3 regions of the Pseudomonas sp. MYb118 genome follow, and region 2 is predicted to be linked to each of the others. Evidence: predicted binding sites of a transcription regulator. Region 2 holds the regulator's gene; each other region holds the start of a gene.

Region 1 (2,264 bases), 1.2 Mb from region 2:
GATGTCCGCTTTCCATGATTTTCACGGCGTTGTTCGACGAATGCTGCAACCTGGAAATCAGGTTGTGGATCTGCGCCGTGGACTCGGTGGTGCGTTGTGCCAACTGCCGTACTTCATCGGCGACCACGGCAAACCCGCGGCCCATTTCACCCGCGCGCGCGGCCTCGATGGCGGCGTTCAGGGCGAGCAGGTTGGTTTGATCGGCGATGCCTTTGATGACATCGACCACCATGCCGATTTCATTGCTGTCCCTGGCCAGTTGGGCAACCGTTTCTCCGGTCTCGCCCACCACCTCGGACAGGCGCTGGATGGCTTCGCGGGTGTCACGGGCCACGTCGCGTCCGCGCCCGGTCAGCACGTTGGCCTCTTGTGTGGCATCCGCCGTGCGCTGGACATGGCTGGCAACTTCCAGGGTGGTGGCGGCCATCTGGTTGACGGCGGTCGAGACCTGCTCGGTTTCGACCCGCTGCCGCTCCAGCCCACGGGAGCTGTCGGCCGCCAGGCCATCGGACCGGCCGGCCAGGCCAGTGAGTTGTTCGGCGGTGTCCTGCAAGCGGGTCAGGCACGTCTTCAGGCGCGAAGCCTGGCTGACGAAAGCCGTTTCCAGGCGTGCCTGCGGGCCGCGGGCGTCGCTGTACATTTTGGCGATCAAGGCGTCAGAGGTGCTGGCTTCGCTCATTTGCAGAACGTGCAGTGCACCCTGATTGCGCCGGCGTGAAACCAGCACAGCCAGCGGTGCCGAAACCGCCACGGCAAGGATGAGCGCCGGCGTGGTGCCGATCAGCGCGCCGCCCAGTGTACCGACCGCGCCCATTGCCAGCAGCGGTAGCCAGTCGAGCAGGGCGGGCAGCCATTTGTCACTGGCCGGCAGCACCGCCTTGCCTTCGCTGATGCGTTTGTAGAGCACTTCGGCGCGACGGATCTGATCGGCATCCGGTTTCACCCGGACCGATTCGTAACCGACGATCCTGCTGCCGTCGAACACCGGCGTCACGTACGCGTTGACCCAGTAATGGTCACCATTGCGTGCGCGGTTCTTGACGATTCCCATCCAGGGCTTGCCCTGCTTGAGCGCGCTCCACATGTGGGCGAACACCGCCGGGGGCACATCGGGGTGGCGCACGATGTTTTGCGGCGCGCCGATTAGGTCTGACCTGTTGAAACCGCTGATCTCGACGAAGGCATCATTGCAGTAGGTGATGTTGCCCTGTGAGTCGGTGGTCGAGATGAGTTTCTGCTGAGGTCCCAGGGCAACTTCATGCTGCGTGACGGGCTGGTTGTTTCTCAATCTGTGTTGCTCCTTTTCCTGATGCAGATCCATCGGCTTCCCGGAGGGAAAGGTTAGCAAGGAGCAAGAAAAACACCTGTCGTACGTCGGAAAATAATCCGTAACGTCGTTTTGCGATCATCGCGGTTCAATCATTCGTTTAATCAATGTTCATCATCAATAAACGCAAGTTTTGTTTTTCCGGCAACAGAGGAAGATAACCCCATACCGAATTCGCCTTTGAAGGAACCTGTGCGATGAGAATTCCAGCCTGGCTTGCCCTTGTTGCCGTATTGACTGCCGCGTTCACGCTGCCGGCCAGCGCTGCCGAGCCGGCCTGCCATTTCGCGCCGGTCGCCGACAGCACCGCCAGTTTGCAGGCGGCCCGGTCGGTGGGCGTGCTCTACAGCGAAAACACCCTCAACACCCTGGAATACCTTGAGCAATACCACTCGGTAGCCCTCAAGGGTGCCAGCAACCCGGCCCTGGACTCGCGCATCAGCAGCGCGTTCGTCAGCAGCTCGGATCCAAAACTGGCGATCAACTGGCTACTCGGTTCGTTGCACAAACAGTTCGCTTCGGTCACCGTCTACGACAACCTCGATGCCTTGGTGCAGGCCCGCCCCGACGTGGTGGTGATGCTGGACACCTACAGCCGGCTGGTGTCCAAGCGCAACAACCAGGTCGAAGCGCGCTTCATGGCCAAGTTCTACGATGCGGACCTGCAATACATCGGCAAGGCCGAAGGTTCACGGGCGCAGGAGATGCCGTCGGTGTGGGTGCAAGGCAAGGCCGCGCCGGAAATTGCCGCTCAGATCTCCCAGCAGACCGCACTGCAAGTCAATGCGCTGGAGCAGTTCGATGCGTCGCTCAAGGCACTGGTGACCTCGGGCAACGGCGCGCAAGTGGCAAGCAACTGAGGCTCGCCGCGATTGCCTTGAAGAAAGGGTTTGGCTAATCTCGCACAAACCCGCACATTCAGGCAAAAACATGCAAG
Region 2 (2,264 bases):
CAAAGGTGGCGTCGGCAAGACTAACGTGTCAGTGAACTTGTCCCTGGCTCTAGCTGAGCTCGGCCGGCGCGTCATGCTGCTGGACGCCGATCTGGGGCTGGCGAACGTCGACGTTCTGCTGGGGCTGACGCCCAAACGTACCCTGGCCGACGTGATCGAAGGCCGCTGTGAGCTGCGCGACGTATTGCTGCAAGGGCCTGGCGGTATCCGTATCGTTCCGGCGGCTTCCGGCACCCAGAGCATGGTGCACCTGAGCCCGGCCCAGCATGCCGGCCTGATCCAGGCGTTCAGCGATATCGGCGACAACCTCGATGTGCTGGTGATCGACACCGCTGCGGGTATTGGTGACTCGGTAGTCAGTTTTGTCCGCGCCGCCCAGGAAGTCCTGCTGGTGGTCTGCGACGAGCCGACCTCGATCACAGACGCCTATGCCCTGATCAAGCTGCTCAACCGCGATTACGGCATGAACCGCTTCCGCGTCCTGGCCAACATGGCCCAGAGCCCGCAGGAAGGGCGCAACCTGTTCGCCAAGTTGACAAAGGTCACGGATCGTTTCCTTGACGTCGCCCTACAATACGTGGGCGCCGTGCCTTACGACGAAAGCGTGCGCAAGGCTGTGCAGAAGCAACGCGCCGTGTATGAAGCTTTCCCGCGTTCCAAGTGCTCCCTGGCCTTCAAGGCTATCGCGCAAAAGGTCGATACCTGGCCACTGCCCGCCAACCCGCGTGGGCATCTGGAATTTTTCGTCGAGCGTCTCGTGCAACAAACGGCAGGACCGGTGCTATGACAGCCAGCGGTTACAACCTCTACAAGAAGTCGGCGCGTGACGCGCAGTACGAGCTGATCGAGCGTTACGCGCCCCTGGTCAAACGCATTGCCTACCACTTGCTGGCGCGTCTGCCTGCCAGTGTGCAGGTCGAAGACCTGATCCAGGCCGGGATGATCGGCCTGCTGGAAGTGTCGACCAAATACGACGCCAGCAAGGGCGCGAGTTTCGAGACGTACGCGGGCATCCGCATCCGCGGCGCCATGCTCGATGAAGTGCGCAAGGGGGACTGGGCGCCACGTTCGGTCCACCGCAATACCCGCATGGTCAGCGACGCAATTCGCTCGATTGAAGCTAAAACCGGCCGTGACGCTAAAGATCACGAAGTTGCGGCCGAACTCCAATTGAGTCTCGATGATTATTACGGGATTTTGAACGACACCCTGGGCAGCCGGTTATTCAGTTTCGACGATCTTTTGCAGGACGGCGAACACGAAGGTCTGCACGAGGATGGCGCGAGTGCTCATCTCGAGCCGTCACGCGATCTGGAAGATGAACGCTTCCAGGCGGCGCTGGCGGACGCGATTGCCAATTTGCCGGAGCGCGAGCGACTGGTGTTGGCGCTGTACTACGACGAAGAGTTGAATCTCAAGGAAATCGGTGAGGTCCTGGGAGTCAGCGAATCTCGGGTCAGCCAGTTACATAGCCAGTGCGCAGCCCGTTTGCGGGGGCGTTTGGGGGAGTGGCGAGCGCGCTGAAGGCAGTGTGGGGACACTGCGAACGTGGCTGGTGTGGTGTTGAACCGCACCGGTCTCGATCTGTTGTGCTCCAGACAGTCATTGAGTGCTTTGCCAAATTGATTGAAATGGCGCGTCCAGGTGCTGGGCGCGTTTAAGACTGCTTGGAGGTCGAATTGGACAAGAACATGAAAATCCTCATCGTTGATGACTTCTCAACGATGCGGCGGATCATTAAGAACCTGTTGCGTGACCTTGGGTTCACCAACACGGTCGAGGCCGACGATGGCACCACCGCCATTCCGGTCCTCAACAGCGGAAGCATCGACTTTCTGGTAACCGACTGGAACATGCCTGGCATGACCGGCATTGATCTGCTGCGCCACGTGCGCGCCGATGAAAAGCTCAAGCACCTGCCGGTGCTGATGGTGACCGCCGAAGCCAAGCGCGAGCAGATCATCGAAGCGGCCCAGGCCGGTGTAAACGGCTATGTGGTCAAACCCTTCACGGCCCAGGCGTTGAAAGAAAAAATCGAGAAGATTTTCGAACGCATCGGTTGAGTCACGGCGCCACGGGGGAGCTATGGACCACAAAGAATCTTCACTGGGTGACTTCGAGTCGACCCTGAAAAAACACGCGGTCGAACTGGTCGAAAGCCTTGAAAAAGGCAAGTTCGGCGACGCGGTGCAATTGATCCATGAGCTCAATCAGACCCGTGACCGTGGCCTGTATCAGGAAGTGGGCAAGCTCACCCGCGAGTT
Region 3 (2,264 bases), on a different contig from region 2:
GATCACGAACGGACTGCTTTGATCTTTCAACGCACCGGCACCGGTCGCCATCGCCAGATCCAGGATCGGAATGGTCGCCCCGCGAATATTTGCCACACCGCACACGACAGGACTGGACTTGGGCATCACGGTCAGCGCGGGGCATTGCAGCACCTCGCGAACCTTGAATACGTTGATCCCGTAGAGCTGCTGGCCGTCAAGACGGAACAACAACAGCTCCAGGCGATTCTGCCCTACCAGTTGCGTGCGCTGGTTTACCGAATCCATTACACCAGCCATGCCCAGACTCCCACACCAACGCTAGTTGTGTTGCGACGCACATTCATCACTAAACGGCACGGCGCTTGCTTTTTAACTTTTATGAACACAGAACCGACATTTTTCCGACGCCTGACATCCGCCTTCCGCAGAACGCTCTGCGCGGTGTCGGCCGTCTGCCTGTTCAACGCTGGCAGCCCTGCCCTTGCTGACGCAGTTACCTTGCCTGACATGCTTATCGGCGTCACCCAGGGCTTTCTTGAATTCACCGTAGAGGACTACCTGGCCACCAGTCAAACGGAAGGTCGCTACGAAATCGAAGTCAAGCAGCTCGATCCACGCCTGCGCATGCCCATGTGCGACAAGGAATTGACAGCCAGCCTTGAGAGCCCGGCCAAGCCGCTGGGCCGCGTCACGGTCAAGGTCCGCTGCGAAGGCAGCTCCCCGTGGACGGTCTTCGTGCCCGCTCAAGTGCGCCTGTTTCGCGATGTCGTGACCACCAGCCGGCCCCTGCGCCGCGCCGACATTGTCGAACCCGCCGACGTCCTGCTGCGCGAGCGTGATATCAGCCTGATCACCCAGGGCTACCTGACCACCCTGGACCAGGCGATCGGACAACGACTTACCCGACCAATGGTCGCCGATCAGGTGGTGACCCTGGTCAACCTTGAACAGACCGAAGTCATTCGCAAGGGCGATCAGGTGGTCATCACCGCCCGCAGCGGCACGCTGAGCGTGCGAATGCCGGGCGAAGCCCTGTCCAACGGCGGGATGAGCGAACAGATACGGGTGAAAAACCTCAATTCCAAAAGGGTCATCAAGGCGCAAGTGATCGCGCCGGGCCAGGTGGAAGTGTCCATGTAAAACTCTATTCGTGAAGAAGTGGCGCAGGCCGAGGCGGTTCCCTAAACTGTGGCGCATGCAGCAGACGTGCTGGCGCTTGCAGGCTCATTGATAAAATGAGTCTAAAGTTTTCACAGGGATGGCCGAGAACATGGCAAGCGTCCAAATATTCAGAGGTTTTTTACCATGGTCATCGATTTCAGCCGTTTGAACAGCACCTCGTCACTGACGGGCAATACACGTACCAGCGCCGCCAAGGATCCAGCCGAAACCGGCAAATCCGCAGCGCTGAATACTCCGGCCGAGCAGGCCAGCACCGTAAAGAGCGGGGAATCGGTACACCTCAGCAATGAGGCTCAACAGTTGCAACAGGTCACTGACAAGCTGCGTGATCAGCCTGCCGTCGATAAAGCCCGCGTGGCCGAGTTGAAAGCAGCGATTGCCGATGGCAGCTACAAAGTCGACAGCAACCGTGTAGCCAGCAAACTGCTCAACTTCGAAGCCCAGCGCTAGGGCACGCCCCGCGCCAGGCTTTTGGACGCTTAAAAACCAAGGCCAGCCATGCACGACACTAATTTATTGCAACTGATCACCGACGACTTTGCTCCAGCTCAACACCTGCTGGAGTTACTGCAAACCGAGTCCCTCGCCTTGCACGGTCGCGACATGCCGCTGCTCGAAGACATTCTGGCGCAGAAGCAGGCAATGATCATTCTGCTCGAACAGCATGGCCGCAAGCGCAGTGAAATCCTCGCCAGCCTGAACCTGCCGCTCAACCGCAGCGGCCTGGAACAACTGGCCAGCCAATCCAGCGTGGGCGAACAATTGTTGGCACAAAGTGACGTGCTGACAGACCTTCTGGCTCAGTGCCAGGCGGCCAACGCCAACAATGGCCAGTCGATTCTGGTGCAGCAGGCCGCCACGGCCAACCAGCTGAAAATCCTCACCGGCGGTGAACCGCCAGCACTTTATGATGCACGCGGATCAACCGCGAAGCTTGCGAAGCCGCGTCCGCTCAGTCAGGCTTGAGCCTGTAAATGATCACGCCCTATGAAGACTCGCAACATGCTGGCACTATAGTGGCCAGCCGAAGTCATATTTTGCCTGGAGATTGATGTGTCCAATGCCTTAAATGCGGAAGATTCCCCGCAGCCACCCAAGGT

Evidence for each region. Region 2 encodes FliA, which starts transcription of late flagellar genes. Its sites were predicted from a motif close to CTAAAGTTTNNNNNNNNNNNGCCGNTAA; they were not measured.
Region 1: the regulator FliA is predicted to act here: its motif matches at 1,318-1,345, upstream of ABVN20_RS05515 (methyl-accepting chemotaxis protein).
Region 3: the regulator FliA is predicted to act here: its motif matches at 1,224-1,251, upstream of flgM (flagellar biosynthesis anti-sigma factor FlgM).

The regions. Positions count from the first base shown of each region.
Region 1 covers NZ_JBFRXN010000001.1:1,180,975-1,183,238, forward strand. The annotation lists gene ABVN20_RS05515 (methyl-accepting chemotaxis protein) at 1-1,288, opposite strand, end outside; gene ABVN20_RS05520 (ATPase) at 1,525-2,187, shown strand; gene ABVN20_RS05525 (DeoR/GlpR family DNA-binding transcription regulator) at 2,258-2,264, shown strand, end outside.
Region 2 covers NZ_JBFRXN010000001.1:23,606-25,869, forward strand. The annotation lists gene fleN (flagellar synthesis regulator FleN) at 1-787, shown strand, start outside; gene fliA (RNA polymerase sigma factor FliA) at 784-1,524, shown strand; gene ABVN20_RS00130 (chemotaxis response regulator CheY) at 1,692-2,063, shown strand; gene ABVN20_RS00135 (protein phosphatase CheZ) at 2,086-2,264, shown strand, end outside.
Region 3 covers NZ_JBFRXN010000002.1:181,408-183,671, forward strand. The annotation lists gene ABVN20_RS06640 (chemotaxis protein CheV) at 1-279, opposite strand, end outside; gene flgA (flagellar basal body P-ring formation chaperone FlgA) at 361-1,122, shown strand; gene flgM (flagellar biosynthesis anti-sigma factor FlgM) at 1,288-1,614, shown strand; gene ABVN20_RS06655 (flagella synthesis protein FlgN) at 1,663-2,130, shown strand; gene ABVN20_RS06660 (flagellar brake protein) at 2,218-2,264, shown strand, end outside.